Regions from separate parts of the Rhodococcus sp. AZ1 genome, predicted to be linked through region 2. Evidence: predicted binding sites of a transcription regulator. Region 2 holds the regulator's gene; the other holds the start of a gene.
What was found. The regulator HspR, encoded in region 2, represses chaperone genes until heat shock. The targets are predictions, from matches to a motif close to ANNTGAGTNNNNNNNACTCANNT.

Region 1 (11,503 bases), 190 kb from region 2:
AGCTGTGGTGGCTGTCGAGCCAGCCGATGTCGGTGGCGAAACGGTCCGCGGCGCGGCGGACGTCGAGTGTGATCATGCTCAGAGCACCTTCGTTCCGTACATCTCGCCGAGTGGATCGGCGATGAGTTCCAGGCGCGCCCCGTCGGGGTCGCGGAAGTACAGCGACACCTCGCTGTGGACGAACATCTCGACGCCGGCTGCATCCAGTTTGCTCCGCAACCGCTCCCACCGGGAGGGGTCGACGCTGATGGCGACGTGGTGCAGTCCGCCCAGCACTTCGCGGTAGGGGCCCACGTCCAGGCCGGGGAAGTCGAAGAAGGCGAGCAGGTTGCCGTTGCCGACGTCGAAGAAGAAGTGCGACGACCCCTCGTAGTCTCGGTTCTCGATCAGCTCGGTGAGAGGGAACTCGAGCAGCTCCTGGTAGAAGCGGATGGTGCGCTCCACGTCGCCGCTGATCAGCGCAGTGTGGTGGATCCCCCGGCCCGACGACGGTGCCCGTGTGGCCGGGTCTGCGGGGATGTACTTCTCGCGCAGTGCCGCGCGTTGCTGCTCGGTGCTCATGGCCGGTGGCGCTCCCTCGTGTCGTCCGCTGTCCGCAGCGCGGGCCAGGTAGTTGATTTTGCAACTACCAACGTTACCGCCGCCGAGAATCTTCCGGGTCTGCACGTGGAGTGCCGCGGCGCTCGGTGAGCGCCCGCGAGGATTCTTCGACGATGGCCCGCATGGCCTGTTCGGCGCCGTCGGGATCGCGGGACTGCACGGCCGAGGCGACCAGTGAATGCTGACGAATGGCCTCGGGGTCGGCGGTGTGCGGCATGAGCTTGTAGCGGTTGCGGCCTTCGAGTGCCTCGGTGACCAGGGCGGACATACTCGCGAGCATCATGTTCCCGGACGCGTCCAGCAGGGTTCGGTGGAAGGTGGTGTCGTGTTCGAGGTAGGCGGCTGCGTCGGCGGAACGTGCGGTGGCGGCCATCCCCATGACGGCTGCGATCAGCTGTCCGCACTGGTCGCCGGTCGCGCGCAACGCGGCCAGTCGTGCCGCGAGCGGCTCGATCCCGGAGCGGATCTCGGTGAGCGCATCGAGTTGGTCGAGGCGGTCCGGACCGCTCAGGCGCCATCGGATGACGTCCGGATCGATCGCGTGCCACATCGTCGACGGCATCACCGTGATCCCGACACGGCGACGCACCCGCAGCATGCCGATCGATTCGAGTACCCGCACCACCTCGCGCACCACCGTGCGCGAGACTCCGTAGCGCCCGCTGATGTCCTCGGCGGCGAGCACGGTTCCCGAGGCGAGGATTCCGGCGGCGATGTCGGTGCCGAGCGCGTCGAGCACGGACCGGTGCAACTGCCGCGCTGGAGGTGTCTCGGCGCTCGACATGAGACGACTATGGCACGCCCCGCCCGCTCTTTCGCGTCGGCGAGGGTTCTGCTCGGCGCGAATTAAATACTACGATTCACTTCTGGTTGGTCGAATCGTCATGTAATTTTGGAACCCTGACAGACGAGAGCACCAGCTACGAGGAGCACCGAATGTCCAAGCCCGTCCTACTACCCGAACCGGTGTCCGCCACCTGGGAATGGCAGCTCGAGGGTCTGTGCCGCGGCATGGATTCCGGTGTGTTCTTCCACCCCGAAGGTGAACGGGGCAACAAGCGGCTCGATCGCGAGCGCCGGGCCAAGATGGTGTGCGCACGGTGCCCGGTGATGCGCACCTGCCGCGACTACGCGGTCGCCGCGGGCGAGCCGTACGGCGTGTGGGGTGGGCTCTCCGCTCACGAGCGTCTCGGCGCCGCCGCCATGGTCGGCGCACGGGCCACCGGATAGACCGGTCACCGGTCGGCCGGACGACGCCGGGTCGGCCACGATGATCGTCGTCGTCATGGGGGTCTCGGGTTCGGGCAAGACCACGGTCGCGGCCGCGCTCGCGGGCCGCCTGGACTGGGACCTCCAAGACGCCGACGACCTGCACCCGGCGTCGAACCTGGAGAAGATGAGTCGTGGCATCGCCCTGACCGACGAGGACCGCCTGCCGTGGTTGGGCCGCGTCGCCGACTGGATCGACGCCCGTCGGGCCCGCGGCCGCAATGCCGTCGTGGCCTGTTCGGCTCTCAAGCGGTCCTACCGCGACGTCCTGCGTCGCGAGGACGTGCACTTCGTTCTGCTGGACGGCCCGCGCGAACTCATCGAATCTCGGCTGCTCGCCCGGATGGACCACTTCATGCCGGCGTCGCTCCTCGATTCGCAGCTCGCGGCCCTCGAACCGCCGGGTGACGACGAGCTCGCCACGGTCGTTCCCATCGGGCGATCCTCATTGACCATTGCTCGCGAACTTGCTCGCTACTTCGGCTAAGGTCCCGCCATGGCGTACCAGTACGGAGCACATGTCCCCGCGCCGCGGCGAGAGAACTCGGGCGATATGTGGGGCACGCTGCTCTCGACCATCGCGTCGATGAGTGTCGCGTCGATCCTGCCGTTGCCCAGCCTCTTCGTGCTGATGTTCTTCGACTCGTGTCCACCCCCGGACTGCCACGCGGCACCGGCGGTGTCGTTCGCGCTGGTCGGCCCGGTCGCCACGTTCGTCGTGGCGCTGGTCGGGTCGATCATCGCGTACCGACGGCGCAGGGCCGGCGGTCAGGGGTGGCCGGTGGCGGTGTTCACCCTGGTGGTCACCATCGCCGCTGCCGTGTTGACAGTGGCGGGATTCGGCCTGTCGGTGGGATGGTGATCGACATGTGTCGCAACATCACCGAACTCCGAGGCCTCGAGCCCGCCGCGACCGACGACGAGATCGCCGCCGCTGCCCTGCAGTACGTGCGCAAGGTCGGCGGATTGCGCACGATCACCGACAGGAACCGGGAGTTGGTCGATCGCGCGGTGGCCGAGATCGCTGCCACCACCCATGAACTGCTGGCTCAGTTGCCTCCCCGCCGTCAGCCGCCCACCACGGTTCCGCCGCTGCGGCGCCCCGGCGTTCGGGAGCGTCAGTCCCCGCAGGGATCGATCTGAATGTGCTCGACGGGTGTACCGACCCGTCGTAGGGCGTACATGGTTGCGCGAACCATCGACGGTGAGCCGCAGATCTGGACCTGGCGGTCCGCCCACGACCCGTACGCGGTGACCACCTTGCCCACCCGACCCTGCTGCAGATGGTGCAGCGACCGCGGAATCTCGACGGGCGCCCCGGTGCGCCACCACGGCTCCTCGGTGGATTCGACGACGGGAACCACCGTCAGCCACGGGTTGATCGCGGCGATCTGACCGAGGGTCTCGAGGTCGTAGAGGTCGCTGGGGTACTGACCACTGACGAACAGGTGTACGCGCGGATTCGAGGCGCGCATCGCCATCTCCATCAACTGCGCGCGCAGTGGTGCCAGACCGGTGCCGCCGGCGATCATCAGCACATCCTCGCGCCCGGGCGAGCGGTCGACGGCGAACCCGCCGAGCGGCGGTCCGATCAGCCAACGATCGCCCGGCCTGGTCTCCGACACCAGCGCCGGGCTGACCCAGCCGCCGGAGACCCGTCGTACATGGAACTCGATGCCGCCGTAGTCGTTGGTCGGATTGGCGGGGGAGAGGTAGCGCCACAGCCGGGGTCGCTGCGGGATCTGCACACTCAGGTACTGCCCTGCGGCGTAGGGGATGGGCTGGTCGGTCTCCACGCGAATGATGGCGACGTCGTCGACCGGCCGGTGGTGTTCGATGACGGTGGCCGACCAGGAGGGCGGCAGGGCTTCACTGTCGGCGCCCGCGGCCATGGAGTTCGAGACCACGGCGAAGGTGGTGCGCCAGGCGTTCTCGACGTCGTCGGTCCACCTCTCACCCAGCTCGTCCCGAAATGCGGCCACGAGCGCGGTCTCGGTGGCGAGGAAGGCGCTGCCGGTGAGCCCGTGTTTGCGGTGATCGCGTCCGAGTTGGTGCAGGAACGGCAGGAAGGTTCGCTCGTCGTCGAGGTTGTCGACGACATATGCGAGGGCGCGGATCAGTTGGTGGCGCTGCTGATCCATCGACGCGGGGAAGTAGGCGCGGAACTCCGGATGCTCGACGAACAGATGGCCGTAGAACGTCTGCGCGATCCGGTCCGCGCCGCCGCTGTCCGCGACGGCCTTCAGTCCGGCGCGTACCAGGGCGATCGCTTGTGGATCGAGCACTCTTGCAGTCCCGAGTGTGGTGGTGGGTGGAAAAACGGTGAAAATGCCTGTTTCGAGTCGCAGGCTCGATGTGGACTCGATCCGCGGCTCGTGCATTTCACACTAGTGCGTTCCCATCCCACGGACCATCGTGGAGCCGACCTCCGTGTCGACACTCAATAATCTTGAGTGGAATAGACTCAAGTGTTGTACGGTTGATCTCGGCAACGGTGCCGACCGGGCACCGGCCAACCACGTACCCGAGTGAGGTGACCGGTGGAATCGTTCTCTCCCACCACCAAGACCCAGGCCGCACTGACCAGTGCCCTGCAGGCCGCGTCGGCGGCCGGGAACCCGGACATTCGTCCGGCACATCTTCTCGTTGCGCTGCTCGATCAGACCGACGGCATCGCCACGCCCCTGCTCGAAGCCGTCGGAGTCGCGCCCGCGTCCGTCCGACGTGAGGCGGCCGCGCTGGTGGACCGTCTGCCGACCGTCTCGAACGCCTCGGCCCAACCTCAGCTGGGCCGCGAGGCGCTGGCAGCGATCACCGCCGCCCAGCAACTCGCCACCGAACTCGACGACGACTACGTCTCCACCGAGCACCTGCTCGTGGGACTTGCCAGCGGTGGTGTCTCGGATGTGGCCAAGTTGCTCACCGCGCACGGCGCGACCCCGCAGGCCCTGCGGGAGGCGTTCACGGCGGTGCGTGGCAGTGCGCGCGTCACCAGCCCCGACCCCGAGAGCACCTACCAGGCGCTCGAGAAGTACTCCACCGATCTCACCGAGGCTGCACGCAGCGGCAAGCTCGACCCCGTGATCGGCCGCGACACCGAGATCAGACGGGTGGTGCAGGTCCTGAGCCGCCGCACCAAGAACAACCCGGTTCTGATCGGCGAACCAGGTGTGGGCAAGACGGCGATCGTCGAGGGTCTCGCGCAGCGCATCGTCGCCGGCGACGTTCCCGAGAGCCTGCGCGGCAAGACCGTCATCTCCCTGGATCTGGGGTCGATGGTGGCCGGGGCGAAGTATCGCGGTGAGTTCGAGGAGCGGCTCAAGGCCGTCCTCGACGACATCAAGAACTCCGCCGGTCAGGTGATCACCTTCGTCGACGAGCTGCACACCATCGTCGGCGCCGGTGCCACCGGCGATTCCGCCATGGACGCCGGCAACATGATCAAGCCGATGCTTGCCCGCGGTGAGCTGCGACTGGTCGGCGCCACGACGCTCGACGAATATCGCAAGTACATCGAGAAGGACGCCGCACTCGAACGCCGGTTCCAGCAGGTGCTCGTCGGTGAGCCCTCCATCGAGGACACCGTCGGCATCCTGCGCGGGCTCAAGGAACGGTACGAGGTACATCACGGGGTGCGCATCACCGACTCCGCGCTGGTTGCGGCCGCCACTCTCTCCGATCGCTACATCACCTCGCGCTTCCTGCCGGACAAGGCCATCGACCTCGTCGACGAGGCCGCCTCGCGACTGCGGATGGAGATCGATTCGCGTCCGGTGGAGATCGACGAGGTCGAGCGTGCGGTACGTCGCCTCGAGATCGAGGAGATGGCCCTGGCCAAGGAGACCGACGACGCCTCCAAGGCGCGCCTCGAGAAGCTGCGCAGTGAGCTCGCCGATCTATCGGAGAAGCTTGCGCAGCTGACCACCCGCTGGCAGAACGAGAAGAATGCCATCGACTCGGTGCGCGAGATCAAGGAGCGGCTCGAGCAGCTGCGTGGTGAATCCGAGCGCGCCGAGCGCGACGGCGATCTCGGGCGCGCGGCCGAACTGCGTTACGGCACCATCCCCGCTCTCGAGAAGGATCTGGCCGAGGCCACCGCCGAGTCCGAGCCCACCGGCGAGGTGATGCTCAAGGAGGAGGTGGGCCCCGACGACGTGGCCGACGTGGTGTCGGCCTGGACCGGGGTCCCCGCCGGCCGCATGCTCGAGGGTGAGACCGCCAAGTTGCTGCGGATGGAAGAGGAGCTCGGCAAGCGCGTCGTCGGGCAGCATGCTGCCGTCCAGGCGGTGTCCGATGCGGTGCGTCGGGCGCGGGCCGGTGTTGCCGACCCCAACCGGCCCACCGGATCGTTCCTGTTCCTGGGGCCCACGGGCGTCGGCAAGACCGAACTCGCCAAGTCGCTCGCGGCGTTCCTCTTCGACGACGAGCGGGCCATGGTTCGCATCGACATGAGCGAGTACAGCGAGAAGCACGCCGTCGCCCGGCTCGTCGGCGCCCCTCCCGGCTACGTCGGGTACGAGGCCGGCGGCCAGCTCACCGAGGCAGTGCGTCGGCGTCCGTACACCGTGGTGCTGTTCGACGAGGTGGAGAAGGCGCATCCCGATGTCTTCGACATCCTCCTCGCCGTCCTGGACGAGGGCAGGTTGACCGATGGGCAGGGCCGCACGGTCGATTTCCGCAACACACTGCTGATCCTGACCTCCAACCTCGGTGCCGGTGGTGACCGGGATCAGGTGATGGAGGCGGTACGGCGGGCGTTCAAGCCCGAGTTCATCAATCGCCTCGACGATGTGGTGATCTTCGATCCGCTCACCGAGGAGCAGCTCGAGTCGATCGTCGACATTGCCCTGGCGCAGCTGCAGGAGCGTCTGTCCGGCCGTCGCCTGACCCTCGAGGTGACCCCCGGTGCTCGGCTGTGGTTGGCGGTGCGCGGCTACGACCCGCAGTACGGCGCCCGACCCCTGCGCCGCCTCATCCAACAGGCGATCGGCGACAAACTGGCCAAGCTGCTCCTGGCCGGCACCGTGGTCGACGGCGACACCGTCACAGTCGGCGTCAGCGACGACGGCGGCTCCCTGCTCCTGACCTGACCGCCGTTTTTTTCCGTACCCAATGTGACAGTTGGTCACCATCGATGACCGAATGTCACATTGGGTACGGTCGGCGTCGGGTCGTGGGGCTCTAGAGTCTCCAGTTATGACGAACCCGAACGACCCGTATGGACAACAGCCCTATGGTCAGCAGCCGCCTTATGGCCAGCAGCCGCAGTACGGGCAGCAGCCGCAGTACGGGCAGCAGCCGTACGGTCAGCCGCCGCAATACGGTCAGCCTCAGTACGACCCGAACCAGTACGGCCAGCCGAGTCAGTACGGGCAGCAGCCCCAGTACGACCCGAATCAGTACGACCCGAATCAGTACGGCCAGCCGAATCAGTACGGCCAGCAGCCTCAGTACGGCGGCCCACCGCCGGGCGGGAAGGGCACCAATCGAGGGCTGGTCATCGGGTTGATCGTGGTGCTCCTGCTGGTGATCCTCGGGGTCGTGGGCTACTTCGCCACGCGCGACGACTCGTCGTCGCCGACGTCCGCGTCGTCCAGTGTCAGCTCATCGGCGAACGGGTCGACCCCACGGACTCCGCGTGCGTTCCCGTCGGCACCGGGGCGTTCGACACCCACCGAGACCCCGGACCGATCGTCGGATTCGGCGCCGCCGACGGGCCTGCCGAGCGCCTCCGATGCGTTCACCATCGGTGAGGTGACCGATGTCGGCGGCGACACGTTCAGTCTCACCGAGTCGTTCAGCAACGACAAGATCACCGTTCGCGTCACGTCGTCGACGGAGATCACCGACAGCAAGGGTTCGCGGGCGTCGCTCCCGACCGTGGGGACGACCGTGGTGGTCGAGGGCACGAAGGACGCCGACGGGACGATCGTCGCCAAGACCGTCATCGTCGGCGAGTGACGACGGGGGAGTGACGACGGGGGAGTGACGACGGGGGAGTGACGACGGGGGAGTGACGACGGGGGAGTGACGACGGGGGAGTGAGGGCGGGGGAGTGAGGGCGGCGACGCGGGCGGCCCTCACTCCCTGTAGGTCGCTACCCGCCGACCTTCGCCATGCCGCGTTCGATCGCGGCCACCAGCTGCGGTCGTAGTTCGGCGGCCGCGACGATGGTGTGCACCGATCCCACCTCGCGCGCGCGTTGAATGTTGTGGATGGCTTCGAACTCCGCGGCCACCTCGCCGAGCTTCTCCGAGCGCACGGCAGAGCGGGTCGAGGCCAGCTCCACCTGCAGGTGGGCTCGGTCGGAATCCAGTTCGGCGTTGTTGTAGGCCGCTTCCAGTTGACGTACGGCCGGGTCCGCGGCGGTGCGGGCGTTCACGTCGCGGGTGAACACGACGGCCGCTGCGGGCGCACCGCCGAGCACGGACGCGAAGGAGCCCTCCACGGCCAGCACCTCCATGTTCTCGTTGAGTGCGCCCGAGAACACCACGAAGGCGCCGCCGTGGTAGCGCGAGACCACGCAGAACACGATCGGGCCGTCGAAGTTGACGATGGCCCGGCCGATCTCGGCGCCGTACTCGAGCTGAATGTTGCGCAGCGATTCCGGTGAGCCGTCGAATCCGGAGAGGTTCGCCAGCACCACCAGCGGGCGGCTGCCGCTGGCGGCGTTGATCGCCCGCGCGGTCTTCTTCGACGACTGCGGGAACAGGGTGCCCGAGGTCCACTGGTCGGGTCCGTCGGCAGGGAACCACCCCTTGCGCGCGATGGCCCGTGACTCGATGCCGATCACGGTGATCGGGTAGCCGGCCAGGTGCGCGTCGAACACCACCGAGGTGTCCGCGTCGGCCATGTCGGCCCACCGTTCGAGCACCGCGTGGTCCTGATCGACCACTGAGCGCATCACGGTGCGGATGTCGAACGGTTTCTTCCGCTCGGGGTTGGTCTCGATGGAGAAGATGTCGCCCACGGTCTTGAAGTCGCTGGCCGGGTGCACGTGCGGGTAGGTGCGCACGTCGCGGTCGACGGGGTCGACGGTGGTGGCCCGGCGTGGGAAGCGCTCGCCGGGTGCGACGTAGGCGTGCTCGTAGTGTGCGAAGAGGATCTTGCAGGCGGTGGTCACGTTCGGTGCCCAGTACTGGGCCTGGCCGTTGGGGCCCATCACGCGGTCGTAGCCGCCGATGCCGAAGTTGTCCTCGGCGGAGACCCCGCCCGAGTAGTCCAGTGACTGCTTGCCGGTGAGCACCATCGCGCTGTCCGGGGTCATCACCAGGATGCCCTTGGTGTGCATGAGCATCGTGGCCTCGGCGTTCCAGTACGGCTGGGCGCCGACGTTGATGCCGGTGACCACGATGTTGATCTCCCCGCCGGCCTGGGTGAAGGTGATGATCCGGCGCAGCCCGCGCGAGACCCAGTCCATGTTCTCGGTGCCCGACTGCATGGAGATGGTGGCGCCGGACGACAGGGCGAACCATTCGACGGGCGCCCCGAGCTTCTCCGCCAGGTCGATGGCCTTGACGATGCGTGAGCATTCGGCCTCGGCGACGGTGCCGAGCGCCTTGGTGGGATCGCCGAACAGGGCCACGCGCGTCATGCCCTCGGGATAGAGGCTGGTCGGCGTGGTGACCAGACCGACGATGATGCCCGCCTTGTTCTGGCCGTAGGGCCGCTGCACGGGAACCAGTTCGCCCATGTCGTCGAGGTCGTGTTCGACGAAGGTGCCCTCGGTGCCGGTCAGGAGCGGAATCAGCTCGTACGGGTACACCGTGCCGCGCGCCTGCGAGCGCTGCACCTTCTGCGTGTACTGGTCGGTGGGACGCATCGGCTCGGTGGGGGGCTCGGTGACGGTGAAGACCACACCCGCGCCCGAGCGGTAGGAGAACCGGAGCGCGACGTTGACCGGCTCGGCCTTGCCGGGCGTCCGCAGGCGACCCATGAACGTGATCTCCTCGAGCCCGGCCGCGGTGGTCAGCGGCGCAAGTTGCTTGGCGACGGCGGAGAAGCGGTCCACCGGCACGTCGAGCACGGGCCAGACGTAGAGCACCACGCGGTTGTTGTCGAGGCGACGCTTGCCGCGGCGGGCCTGCTCGCGTCGGATACCGTCGAGGCAGGCGGCGAGGGTGCGTTCGATCGCGGGGAACGAGACGACGTCGCCGGCGGCGTTCAGTTGCACGCTGGCGTCGCGGATCTCGGCCAGGGCCATCAGGCGTTCGTCGGCGGCGTTGTCCTTGGCCTGCAGATGGAACAGGAACGTGCCGGCGGCCGACGGCAGTCTGGTGCCGGTGAAGTTCTTGATCCGCCACAGGTCCAGACGCTGTCCGGTGAGCGGGTGGATGTCGCGGATGCTCAGATCCTCGGTGAGGGCGGCGACGCCGTCGACGGTCTCCGGGCGCAGGGTGACGTGGCGAATGGGTTCGCCCTTGCGACCGGAGACGGTGAAGGTCACGCGCCGCCACGAGAGCACCGCCGGTGTGGCCGAGGCGATCTCGCGCAGCTGCGCGGACAACTCGTCGAAGTTCTCGGGGGCGTCGATCCACTGCAGGTAGAGATCGACCGCGAGGTTCTCGGGGGCGAGCCCGGCGAGGTCGCCCGCGATCGAGAGGGTGCGGGGCACGCCGGCGAGGTCGGTCATGGTCGAGAGCAGCCGCATGGTGCCCCCGACGAGGGTGAACGATCCGGACACGAAGTGCTGGCCGTCGCGGTCGAAGGCCTTGACGTCGGAGAACTCGCGGATGTCGTAGAGCTGGCGGGTGATCACCTCGAGCAGGGTTCCCTGCTCGCTCATGCCGTCGGTGAGCAGTTCGATCAGCGGTTCCTCGGTGGCCACCAACGCGGTCAGACGCGCCGCGTGATCGGGAGAATCCGGGTGCTTGGCCAGGTACTGCAGCGACCCGCGCACCTTGTCGTACACCGCTTCGCGGGTGCGCCGGATCACCGGCTCGTCGAACAGCTTGAAGCGCAGGTTGCGGGCTACGTCCCCGATCACGGGGTAGCGCACCTGGGTGGCCACCACGACCCGTTCGAGCACCTCGCCGACCGCGGGGGTGGCGTCGGGGCCGGAGTTGTCGCTGTCGAGCCAGCGTTCGAGCATCGACGCGATGGCCGGTACCTGGTTCTCGATACGTTGCTGCGCCAGGAAGAGGCGGTAGACCGCTTCCTCGAGGTCGGGACCGGGTTCGAGGTCCTGCTTGTCGTAGTGCCGCAGGGCTCGGGTGAGCTTGTCGTTGAAGCTGTCCGGCAATCCCATGGTGTCGGCGTAGAGCGAGCGCAGGAACGAATGGAAGTGCTCGCGGGGTGAGTGCACGCGCTCGTCGGCCTCCTCCTCGCCGACGGTGGGTCGGTTGCGGGTGAGTTCGCAGATGTCGGCGAAGCGGGTGAGCAGCGACAGCTCGGCGTCCACCAGTTCGGCGTCGTTGCGCGGCAGGGTCGAGGTGAGGTTCTCGTACTCCGCGATCAGGGTGGGCACGCGCGAGGCGCTCACGTCGTAGCCGCTGAGCAGGGCTCCGAGTTCCTCGATGCAGGCCAGGGCCACGGTGCGGTCGTCGGTGTCGAGCAGGTGCGGATCGACGGCGAACTGCACGCGGGGGGTGTTCGAGAGCACGGCCTGCTCCCCGGCGGGGTCGATACGCAACAG
Region 2 (11,503 bases):
ACCGAGTACACCCGCGACGGGCGTCCCGTCGCCGCCCTGCTGAACGAGGAGCCCCTGAAGTCCCTTGCCGCCGAGCAGAGCCTCGGACGGGTGGAACCCACGGTGCCGATCCTGCTGGCGCAGAACTCGGCCGACGACCTGGTGGCCGTGCGCGGCACCAGGGAACTTCAGCACGCCTGGTGCAGCGGCGGCGCACCGGTGCGCACGCTGGTGCCGGACTACCCGCAGATCCTGCCGAAGGTGGGCGTGGGCCATGTTCTCGGGCTGGCAACGATCGGGCCTGCGCTGGACTGGCTGCGGGCACTTGTCGCGGGCGAACCCGCAACCATCGGAGCCCCCTGTCAGGATTGAACTGACGACCTTTCGCTTACAAGGCGAGTGCTCTACCACTGAGCTAAGGAGGCGTGCGGCCGCGTGGTCCCCGACCGCGGGGGTCGATCTCCGACCCGGAGGGTCGGGGCGATTTCAGGAAGGGTTCTCCACGCGGTGGCGCCCCGCGGCGTCGGCCTCCATCGCTTCACGCAGGCTGCGAGGGCGCATATCGGTCCAGTTCTTCTCGACGTACTCGAGGCACGCCGCACGCGATTCCTCGCCGAACACCACGCGCCACCCCTGGGGGACCTCGGCGAAAGTCGGCCAGAGCGAGTGCTGATCCTCGTCGTTGACGAGCACGAAGAAACGCCCGTCCTCGTCGTCGAAGGGGTTGGTGCTCATGTTTCCTGCCTCACTGTTCGCACGGTGATCCGACGGTGCATCGAACGTCACGAATGACGTCGTTCGTCGAGACTATCAACCCTTGTGATCGTCGACCGAATCAGAGGAAGCCGACAATGGCCGCGTTGACCTGCTCGGGCTTCTCCAGATAGCCGAAATGGCCCGCGTCGGCTATCTCGATGTATTGCGCGCCGGGAATGGCGTCGGCCAGTTCCCGGGAGAGATACGCCGGGATCATCCGATCGTCGGCGAACCCGATCGACAGGCACGGTACGGCCATGGCGCGGTAGGCGTCGCGGCGATCGAACTGGGAGTCCATCGCCAGCTGGGCCCGAACCCCGGGTGTGAGCGGCGCGGTGGAGAACTCGAAGACGTCGAGCCAGTCGCGTGCTGCCCGGGCGTCCCGCAGGGTGGCCGGGGACAGGTTCATCGCCGCCGTGACCGCGGCCGAGTACTTGGGCGGCAGCTCGATCCCGGCGTCGGCGAGATCGCGCTCACCCTGCCCGAGAACCTGCTGGAACTCGTCCAGACGCGCATGACCGGCCAGGAAGACAGCACGCTCGACCAGGTCGGGGCGGGCGAGCGCCAATTCCTGTGCCGCACGCGCACCCATGGAGGTGCCGATCACGACGGCCTTCTCCTGTCCCTCGCGCAGCAGTTCGATGAGCGCCGCGGCGTCGGCGGCAATGTCGTCGATGCTGATTCCGGACGCGCACTCGTCGGTGGGGGCGATCCCACGGTTGTCGAACGTGCACACTCGCGCCCCCGCGGCAACGAGTGCGGGCACCTGGTGCAGCTCCCACACCCGCCCCGGGCTGCCGGTACCCATGATCATCACCACCAGCCGCCCGGTCCCGGTGACCGAGTAGTTCAGGGCGATGCCGTTGACGGTTGCGATGGTCATTCGACGGTGATCTCCGATCGGACAGTGGGCCGTGTGGTGACCGCGCAAGGTTACCGGCGCAACTTTGCGGGTAGTCCGCACGTTCTCATAGAGTTCCGACGTACGTTCGACACAGACGGAGAGAGCCATGCCCGGCAAGACCACCGACACCGACATCGCCGACGAGGACATCGAGCCCCTGGCCGACGAGACCGCCCGCCAAGCGCAGCGCGTGGTGGCCGCGTATGCGTCGGACGCCGACGAATGCCGCATGCTGCTGGCGATGCTCGGTATCGGCCCCAACCCCAAGCTCGACTGAACGGACGCGATGCTCCTCGACCCGCCTGAAGGACACCGGTGACCCCGGACGATCGTCCGGCTTCTCGGACCCCCGCTCGCGCGGGCGCGCACACCGGCTCGAACTTCGTGGTGGTGGCCAACCGACTTCCCGTCGACCTGGACACCGCGGCGGACGGCACCGTGCGCTGGAAGCGCAGCCCCGGCGGGCTGGTCACCGCGCTCGAGCCGATCCTGCGCAGCAACAATGGCGCCTGGGTGGGCTGGCCCGGCGTTGCGGACGTCGAGGTGGAACCGTTCCGCGAGGACGGGGTGGACCTGGTTCCGGTGTCGCTGTCCGCGCAGGAGGTGGCCGACTACTACGAGGGGTTCTCCAACGCCACGCTCTGGCCGCTCTACCACGACGTGATCGTGCGCCCGGTCTACGACCGCACGTGGTGGGAGGCGTACGTGGTGGTCAACCGTCGCTTCGCCGAAGCCGCATCCGCCGCCGCCGCCGAGGGGGCGACTGTGTGGATCCAGGACTACCAGCTGCAGTTGGTGCCCAAGATGCTCCGGATGCTGCGACCCGATCTGACCATCGGCTTCTTTCTGCACATCCCGTTCCCACCGGTCGAGTTGTTCATGCAGATGCCGTGGCGCACCGAGATCGTCGAGGGCCTGCTCGGCGCCGACCTCATCGGCTTCCATCTGCCCGGCGGTGCCCAGAACTTCCTGTTCCTCTCCCGACGTCTGGCCGGGCAGCAGACCTCCCGCGGCGCGGTGGGCGTGCGGTCGAAACTCGGTGTCGTGCAGGTGGGTTTCCGGTCGGTGCGGGTGGGTGCGTTCCCGATCTCCATCGACTCCGGACGGCTCGACGAGGCATCGCGCAGCCGGGCGGTCCGCGAGCGGGCACGCGAGATCCGTACCGAGTTGGGCAATCCGAGGACCATCATGCTCGGCGTCGACCGCCTGGACTACACCAAGGGGATCGACGTGCGGCTGGCCGCCTTCCACGAACTGCTCTCGGAAGGAAGGGTCGATCCGGAGGAGGTGGTGATGATCCAGGTGGCCACCCCCAGCCGCGAACGCGTCGACAGTTACCGACAGATGCGCGGGGATGTCGAGGCCATGGTGGGCAGGATCAACGGCGAGTTCAGCCGGGTGGGACATCCGGTGGTGCACTACCTGCACCGTCCCGTGCCGCAGAGCGATCTGATCTCGTACTACGCCACCGCCGACGTCATGCTGGTCACCCCGCTGCGCGACGGGATGAACCTGGTGGCCAAGGAGTACATCGCGTCGCGATCGGATCTCGGTGGTGCCCTGGTTCTGAGCGAGTTCACCGGTGCCGCAGCGGAATTGCGGCAGGCATACCTGTGCAACCCGCACGATGCGACGAGCGTCAAGGACGCCATGATCGAGGCCATCGAGCAGGACCGTGAAGCCGGCCGCCGACACATGCGTGCCATGCGCCGACAGGTCCTCGCGCACGATGTCGACCGCTGGGCGCGCTCGTTCCTGACCGCACTGGCCGAGCGAGACGGGGACTAGCGGTGGGCCGAGCGACAGTGGTGGCGGTGCATCGGCTCCGCAACGACATTGCGGTGGTGCGACTGATCGGTGAGCACGTGATGTTCGCGCCCGGACAATCGCTGGCGGTGACCGTTCCCGCCCACCCTGCGCTGACCCGGCGCTACAGTTCGGCGATGCTCCCGTCGCTGGACGGCAAGTACGAGTTCCACGTTCGAGCGGTGCCCGGCGGATGGGTCAGTGGGTCCATCGTGACGAACACCGCGGTCGGTGACGAGTGGACGCTCGACGACCCGGCGGGGTCCCTGCACATCGACGACACCGGCCGCGACGTGGTGATGATCGCCGGTGGAACCGGGCTGGCCCCGATGCTCTCGCTGATCCAGGACCTGGCGCGACGGCCCGATCCACCGCGGGTGTATCTCGTGGTGGGCGGACGCTATCCGCGCGACCTCTACGCCTCGGACCTGCTGCTGACCCTCGAGAAGTCGGCCCCCTGGCTCACGGCGGTGCCGGTGGTCGATTCACCGACCGACCCCGATGTGCCGGACCCGTTCCACGCACGAGCCGAGCTCGAACGAATGTCGGCGGCGCCGGACACGGCGTTCGCCGCCGACGAGTACGAGGTGGGTCGAATCTCGAGCGTCGTCGCCGCGTGGGGTCCGTTCACCGATCATCAGGTGCTGGTGTGCGGATCACCGGCGATGACGGAAGGAACCATCGACGCCCTCGTGGCGGCGGGAACCCCGCGCGAGGCTGTTCGCACCTGAGCGTGCAGCGGCAGCCGGCCGCTGACCGTCCGACTCGAACGAGGGACCGTCCGACTCAGAAGAGGGGGTCGTGCCGGATCGCGCCGGCATCCACCCCGGCGGCGCGCAGCCTGTGCGCGGTGGTCTTGACCATGGTGGGCGAGCCGACGATCTGAATGTCGTGGCCCGGCCACGTGCCGTAGTCGGCGACGAGCTTGCCCACCTGGGTGGGGGCGAGCTGGCGGCGCGAGAGCGGGACGGGGGTGGGGTCGCCGTCGTGCCACCACGGATTGTCGTCGTTCTCGGTGACCGGGACCACCGTCAGCCAGGGGTTGGTCATCGCGATCGAGGCGAGCGTGTCGTAGTCGTAGAGATCGCACGGGTAGGTTCCCGACACGAACAGGTGCACGTTGGGGTTCTGCGCTCGTGCCGCCATTTCCATGATCTGGGCGCGCAGCGGGGCGATGCCGGTGCCCGAGCCGATCATCACCATGTTGCGGCCCTGCGCACCGGCCACGCCGAGAGCACCCAGTGGCGATCCGATGACCCACCGCTCCCCCACGGTGGTGCGGCGCACCACGGCCGGGCTCACCCAACCCCCCGAGACACGACGGATGTGGAATTCGATCTGCCCCTGCGGGTTCGCGGGGACCGCGGGCGAGAAGTAGCGCCACATGCGGGGGCGACTGGGGATCTGCACGCTCACGTACTGCCCGGCCGCGTAGTTCAGTGGCTCGTCCAGCTGCAGGCGCACCACCGAGACGTCGCGCAGCACCTGAAGGTGCTCGACGACGGTCGCGCCGACGGCAGCCGGCCCGCTCTCGGCATGGGCGGCATCCATCATCGCGCCCGCAATGATGGCGATGGCCTCGCGCCAGGCGGCGTCGACGTCGTCGGTCCAGATCTCGGTGCCGGCGAAGCGTTCGAGCGCCGTGAGCAGCGCATTGCCGACGGCGGTGTAGTGCGAGTCGTCGATTCCGTACTTGCGGTGATCGCGGCCGAGCTGCGCGAGGAACGGGAGGGTGGCGTCGAGATCGTCGAGGTGGTCCACCACGTAGGCGATGGCGACGACGAGCTTGTCCCGCTGGGCGGTCATCGAAGCCGGGAAGAGCTCGCGAACACCGGGGTTGTCGGCGAAGAGGATGGCATAGAACGAACTGGTCAGGCGCTCGGGCCCGTCGTCCGCGGCCGCGACGGCCTTGAACGTACTGCGCACGAGTGAGATCGACTGTTCGTCCACTGTGCCCCCCATCGGTGGTCCTCGGCGACACTCGCTTGGTTCGGTGCGCAGATCGAGACGGAAACAAAGGTACTCTCCGCTGGGGCGATTCTAGCCGCGCAACGTCCGCGGGGAAACCGCTGGAGATTCTCCGGAAAACAAACCATCTATTCGCTGGTTTCGCCGCGTGTATTCGTACTGTACGTTTCCATTGATCCGTCATAACGGGTCATATACCCGTAATCTGTTGGTCCGCAAGGACATTCGAATCCCCCACCATTCGGTAAGGTTCTCCGCAGCGGCGATGATCGTTCGTCGTGGAAGGGACGTGACGACGTGGTCACCGCATTCGGGGGAAGCAGCGCCGGGGATCGACGATCGGATTCCGATCACGCCGACGTCGCGCGAGAACGAGCGGTAGCGCAGTGTCGAGAATTCTTCGCGCTCCCCGAACTCGCCCACCTCCCCGCCCAGCGGGGCGCCGCGGCGGCGACCCAACTTCGCGCCACCGGCACCTACGTGCACACCCGCGAGGAACTGCTGATCGGGGCGAAGCTGGCCTGGCGCAACCACGCCCGCTGCGTCGGCCGCAGCCACTGGCGCACGCTCGACCTCGTCGATGCCCGCGACGCGACCACCGCTGCCGACATCGCCGAGGCCTGCTGGGAACATCTGCGCGCCGCCACCAACGGCGGCGCCCTGCGGTCGGTCATCACCGTGGGACCGTGGCGCCCCCCTGGTGAGCGGCAGTTCCGCATCCTGAACTCCCAGATCATCCGCTACGCCGGCTACCGCGGCAGGCGCGGAGTGATCACCGGCGACCCCGCCAACGTCACACTTACCGAGACGGCCCAGAAGCTCGGCTGGAAGGGCAGGGGAACGGCGTTCGACGTTCTGCCCCTGCTGGTGCAGACGCCCGACGAGCCGCTCTCGATGTTCGAGGTGCCCGAAGACCTGCTGCTGGAAGTACCCATCACCCACCCGGACCACGAGTGGTTCGCCGACCTGAACCTGCGATGGCACGCCGTTCCCGCGGTCTCGAACATGGACCTCGACATCGGTGGCCTGGTGTACTCCTGCGCGCCGTTCAGCGGCTGGTACGTCAACACCGAGGTCGGCGCCCGGAACTTCGGCGACAGCTCACGCTACGACGTGCTCCCCGCCGTCGCGAAACACCTGGGTCTGGACATGAGCTCCGAGCGCACCCTCTGGCGCGACCGCGCCCTCGTCGAGGTCAACAGAGCGGTGCTGCACAGTTTCCGCGCCGCAGGTGCCTACATGGTCGATCACCACACCGTGGCCAAGCAGTTCGTCGACCACGTCGACCGCGAATCCCGTGCAGGGCGAGGCTGCCCCACGGACTGGGCCTGGGTGAACCCGCCGATGTCGGCGTCGCTCACCCCGACCTTCCACCGCACCTTCGACGCCACGGACCCCGAACTTCGGCCGAACTTCTTCTACCGAGCCGATCCGGTCTGAGGGCCGTCCCCGCAGACGCGGGTGCAGTTACTGCCGGCGCGGGTGCAGTTACTGCTGGCGCGGGTGCAGTTACTGCCGGCGCGGGTTCTTGGGCTTCCAGACGACGAGCGCGTTGCGTGGCGCCGGAATCAGGTCGCGCCGATATCCGACCTGCGCGCGCGCCAGTTCATCGGCCAGCTCGCTCACCCGCATCTGCAGAGCCTCGACCTGGTTGCTCAGGTCGATGATCCGCTTGATCCCGGCCAGGTTCACACCCTCGTCCTGCGAGAGCCGCTGCACCTCGCGCAGCAGGGCGACGTCCCGCATGGAATACCGCCGACCACCTCCGGTGGTGCGATGCGGGGTCACCAACCCGAGCCGGTCGTACGTGCGCAGAGTCTGCGCGTGCATCCCTGCCAACTCGGCGGCCACCGAGATCACGAAGATGCGGGCATCGGGATCCGCAGTAGCTTCGGACGCGTCCATCTCCCATCACCTCCCGATCGTGTCCGTACCCCGGCAGCGCCGGAGCAGTACCTATGCCCCGGCCCAGCCGGCGCGGGGATCGAAACCGCTGGCCTTCTCCGCGGCAGCGTAAGCGGTCAGAGCCTCGGTTGCAGTGGCGTCGAGGGTCGACGGAACTGCCACCTTGACCGTCACCAGAAGGTCGCCGGAAGTGTCCTTACGGGTGATCCCGCGACCCTTGACCCGGAACGTACGCCCGTCCACGGTGCCGGCCGGAACCTTCACGCCCACGCGCCCGTCGAGGGTGGGCACCGAGAGCGTGGTGCCCAGTACCAGTTCGCTGTAGGCCACCGGGACGGTGATGGTGAGGTCGTCGCCGCTGCGGCCGAACACCGGATCCGGGCGTACGTGCACGGTCACGAGCAGGTCACCGGCAGGTGCGCCGCGCAGGCCCGCCTCACCGCGACCGGTCACGCGCACACGCTGTCCGTCGCCGACCCCCGCCGGCACGCGCACCGTCACCGAGCGGGTGCGGTTCTGCACTCCCGTGCCCCGGCAGTCGCCGCACGGCTCGTCGATGATCGACCCGGTACCCCGACACTCCGGGCACGGCTCACTGAACCCGAACGCACCCTGGTTCCGGTTCAACACCCCGGCACCGTTGCACGACGAACACACGCGTGGGCTGGTTCCCGGCTTTGCTCCGCTGCCGTGGCAGGTGGTGCACGAGGAGGGGCTGGTCATCGACAGCGGGACGGTGGTGCCGGTCGCCGCGTCGCGGAAGTCGAGGGTGATCTCGGCGGCCAGATCGGAGCCCCGACGCGGACGCGTCGAGGAACCCGGGCGCTGACCGGTGCCACCGCGGTTGAACAGACCGCCGAACAGGTCGCCGATGCCGCTGTCGCCGCCCGGCGCACCACCACCGAACAGGTCGCCGATGTCGAAGCCCTGGGCACCGCCGCCCGCCCCACCGAAGTTGGTTCCGCCGAAGTTGGCGCCCCCGCGCGGGGAGAACCCACCTCGACCGAAACCCCCGGCGGCGAACGCCGCGCGCGTCTCGTCGTACTCCTTGCGCTTGGCCGGGTCGGACAGCACGGCGTTGGCCTCGCTGACAGCCTTGAACTTCGCCTCGGCCTTGGTGTCGCCCGGGTTCGCGTCCGGGTGCGACTCGCGGGCCAACTTGCGGTAGGCCCGCTTGATCTCGTCGGCGGACGCCGAGGAGGAGACACCGAGCTCCCTGTAGAAGTCCTTCTCGATCCACTCCCGCTGGCTCACCTGATATCTCCTCCTCTCGCCCTGATTATGTTGCTGATACGCCGCGAACACCCGGTCCGGCGCGTACCCCTCACGCCTCGCCGGCGGACGGCGTCTGCCCGGACCCGTTCGAGGCGTCGCCACCGTCCACGACCACCACCATGGCGGTGCGCAGAACACGGTCCCGCAGGCGGTATCCCTTGCGGTAGACGCTGCCGATCACCGGCTCGTGCCCGTCGCCGTCGTGCTGGACGGCTTCGTGCAGCGCCGGATCGAAGGCCTCGCCCACCGCGCCGAACGCCGTGACGCCCTGCGCGGTGATCACCGACTCGATCTTGTCGGCGACGCCGCGCATCGGACCCGACTCCAGATCTCCGTGGTTGCGGGCCCGGTCGAGGTCGTCGAGCACCCCGAGCAGTTCCGAGAGCACCGATGCCTTGGCGTTCTCGATGTCGACCTGCTTGTCGCGCGCCACGCGCCGTCGGTAGTTGGCGTACTCCGCGGACAGTCGTTGCAGGTCGGCGGTGCGCTCGGCGAGCTCGTCCACCTCGGGCGCGCTGTCCTCGGATGCGACGTCCTCCGGTGAACTGCCCTCGTTGACGGCCTCGCCGCTGTGATCGGCGGCGGCGCCCGGCTCCGTCGAACCGGTGGACGAGGTCTCCGTCGATCCGGTGGACGAGCCCACGGGGGCTCCCTGGTCGGGAACCTCCGTGGCCTCGTCGGCTCCGATCACCGAATCCGGGTCGACGCGCTCACCACTCACTTCTTCTCCGTGTCGACGGGCTCGTCGACCACCTCGGCGTCGACGACGTCGTCGCCGGTGGTGGTGGACGCGTCACCGGCTGCGCCACCCTCGGCCGCGGAGGCCTCGTACAGGGCCGTACCCAGGGCCTGCGATTCGGTGGACAGCTTCTCCACCGCGGCCTTCACCGCTGCCAGGTCGGTGCCCGCGAGAGCGGTCTTCGCCTCGGCGATGGCCGTCTCCACCCGCTCCTTCAGGTCAGCGGGAACCTTGTCCTCGCTGTCCTTGACGAACTTCTCCGTCTGGTGGACCAGCGACTCCGCCTGGTTGCGGGTCTCGGCCTCCTCGCGGCGAGTGCGATCCTCCTCGGCGTGCGCCTCGGCGTCCTTGATCATCCGGTCGATCTCCTCCTTGGACAGGCCCGAGCCGTCCTGGATCTTGATCGTGTTCTCCTTACCGGTGCCCTTGTCCTTCGCGGTGACGTGCACGATGCCGTTGGCGTCGATGTCGAACGTCACCTCGATCTGCGGCACGCCGCGCGGGGCCGGGGGCAGATCCGTCAGCTCGAACGATCCGAGCAGCTTGTTGTGCGAGGCGATCTCGCGCTCACCCTGGAAGACCTGGATCTGCACCGACGGCTGGTTGTCGTCGGCGGTGGTGAAGGTCTCCGACCGCTTGGTGGGGATGGTGGTGTTGCGCTCGATGAGTTTGGTCATCACCCCACCCTTGGTCTCGATACCGAGCGAGAGCGGGGTGACGTCGAGGAGCAGCACGTCCTTGACCTCGCCCTTGAGCACGCCGGCCTGCAGGGCGGCGCCGACGGCGACGACCTCGTCCGGGTTCACGCCCTTGTTCGGCTCGCGTCCGCCGGAGAGTTCCTTGACCAACTCCGACACCGCGGGCATGCGGGTCGAGCCGCCGACGAGCACCACGTGGTCGATGTCCTTGACCGCGATGCCCGAGTCCTTGACCACTGCCTGGAACGGTGCGCGGGTGCGATCGAGCAGGTCGGAGGTGATCTTCTGGAACTCCGAACGGCTGAGCTGCTCGTCGAGGAACAGCGGGTTCTTGTCGGCGTCGACGGTGATGTACGGCAGGTTGATCGAGGTGCTCTGCGAGCTGGAGAGCTCGATCTTGGCCTTCTCCGCGGCCTCGCGCAGACGCTGCAGCGCCATCTTGTCCTTGGTCAGGTCGATGCCGTTGGCCGCCTTGAACTTGTCGACGAGCCAGTCGACGATGCGCTGGTCCCAGTCGTCACCACCGAGGTGGTTGTCGCCGGAGGTGGCGCGAACCTCGACCACGCCGTCGCCGATCTCGAGCAGGGAGACGTCGAAGGTGCCGCCGCCGAGGTCGAAGACCAGGATGGTCTGCTCCTTCTCGCCCTTGTCCAGCCCGTACGCCAGCGCGGCCGCGGTGGGCTCGTTGACGATGCGCAGCACGTTGAGCCCGGCGATCTGACCGGCCTCCTTGGTGGCCTGACGCTGTGCGTCCTCGAAGTACGCGGGGACGGTGATGACGGCGTCGGTGATGTCCTCGCCCAGGTATGCCTCGGCGTCGCGCTTGAGCTTCATCAGCGTGCGCGCGCTGATCTCCTGCGGGGTGTACTTCTTGTCGTCGATCGCGACGGTCCAGTCGGTGCCGATGTGGCGCTTGACCGAACGGATGGTGCGATCGACGTTGGTGACGGCCTGGTTCTTGGCCGGTTGCCCGACGAGCACCTCACCGTTCTTGGCGAAGGCGACGATCGAGGGGGTGGTACGTGAGCCCTCGGAGTTGGCGACCACAACCGGCTCGCCGCCCTCCAGGACGGCCACGACCGAGTTTGTGGTCCCGAGGTCGATTCCGACCGCACGAGCCATGGTGTTCCTCCTACTGGATTTCCTGAACGGATCTGCCTGAGCGAACTCGGCTCAAGTTTTCATGGTCAGAATCCTCGAGTCAAGTCGCACTTGAGCGAGGTACGCTCAATCCGCTTGACCCTCACAACGCAGGGCAGTGCCAGGAATGTTCCCGAACTACGAATTCGCAGCTCAGCAGGTGGAGGGGGCGGGCCGACCCGCCAGACGATCGGCCAGCCATGCCGACGCAGGAGCCAACCCCAGAAGGTCGGGAAGCACATGTCCCACAGCCGAACGCGGCGCGATCGACGGCAGCGCCTGCACGTTCAGATCGACCGTGGCCCCGGCGGCACACCAGTCGCGCGCAAGTTG

Region 1: clpB (ATP-dependent chaperone ClpB) is a predicted target of HspR. The motif match lies at 4,317-4,339, and genes of this name have one in related genera.

The regions. Positions count from the first base shown of each region.
Region 1 is NZ_JBUEQF010000002.1:59,724-71,226, forward strand. Features, by position in the region: gene ACY48E_RS02775 (pirin family protein) at 1-76, opposite strand, end outside; gene ACY48E_RS02780 (VOC family protein) at 79-561, opposite strand; gene ACY48E_RS02785 (FadR/GntR family transcriptional regulator) at 635-1,384, opposite strand; gene ACY48E_RS02790 (WhiB family transcriptional regulator) at 1,537-1,830, shown strand; gene ACY48E_RS02795 (gluconokinase) at 1,871-2,356, shown strand; gene ACY48E_RS02800 (hypothetical protein) at 2,366-2,731, shown strand; gene ACY48E_RS02805 (DUF2277 domain-containing protein) at 2,737-3,012, shown strand; gene ACY48E_RS02810 (globin domain-containing protein) at 2,988-4,154, opposite strand; gene clpB (ATP-dependent chaperone ClpB) at 4,410-6,959, shown strand; gene ACY48E_RS02820 (DUF5666 domain-containing protein) at 7,066-7,830, shown strand; gene ACY48E_RS02825 (ATP-binding protein) at 7,967-11,503, opposite strand, start outside.
Region 2 is NZ_JBUEQF010000002.1:245,358-256,860, reverse strand. Features, by position in the region: gene ACY48E_RS03575 (lipase family protein) at 1-351, shown strand, start outside; tRNA gene ACY48E_RS03570 (tRNA-Thr) at 333-404, opposite strand; gene ACY48E_RS03565 (MbtH family protein) at 466-714, opposite strand; gene ACY48E_RS03560 (alpha/beta fold hydrolase) at 815-1,618, opposite strand; gene ACY48E_RS03555 (hypothetical protein) at 1,746-1,916, shown strand; gene ACY48E_RS03550 (alpha,alpha-trehalose-phosphate synthase (UDP-forming)) at 1,955-3,427, shown strand; gene ACY48E_RS03545 (FAD-binding oxidoreductase) at 3,430-4,176, shown strand; gene ACY48E_RS03540 (globin domain-containing protein) at 4,232-5,395, opposite strand; gene ACY48E_RS03535 (nitric oxide synthase oxygenase) at 5,711-6,853, shown strand; gene ACY48E_RS03530 (heat shock protein transcriptional repressor HspR) at 6,923-7,318, opposite strand; gene dnaJ (molecular chaperone DnaJ) at 7,370-8,572, opposite strand; gene grpE (nucleotide exchange factor GrpE) at 8,643-9,314, opposite strand; gene dnaK (molecular chaperone DnaK) at 9,311-11,152, opposite strand; gene ACY48E_RS03510 (lipase family protein) at 11,324-11,503, opposite strand, start outside.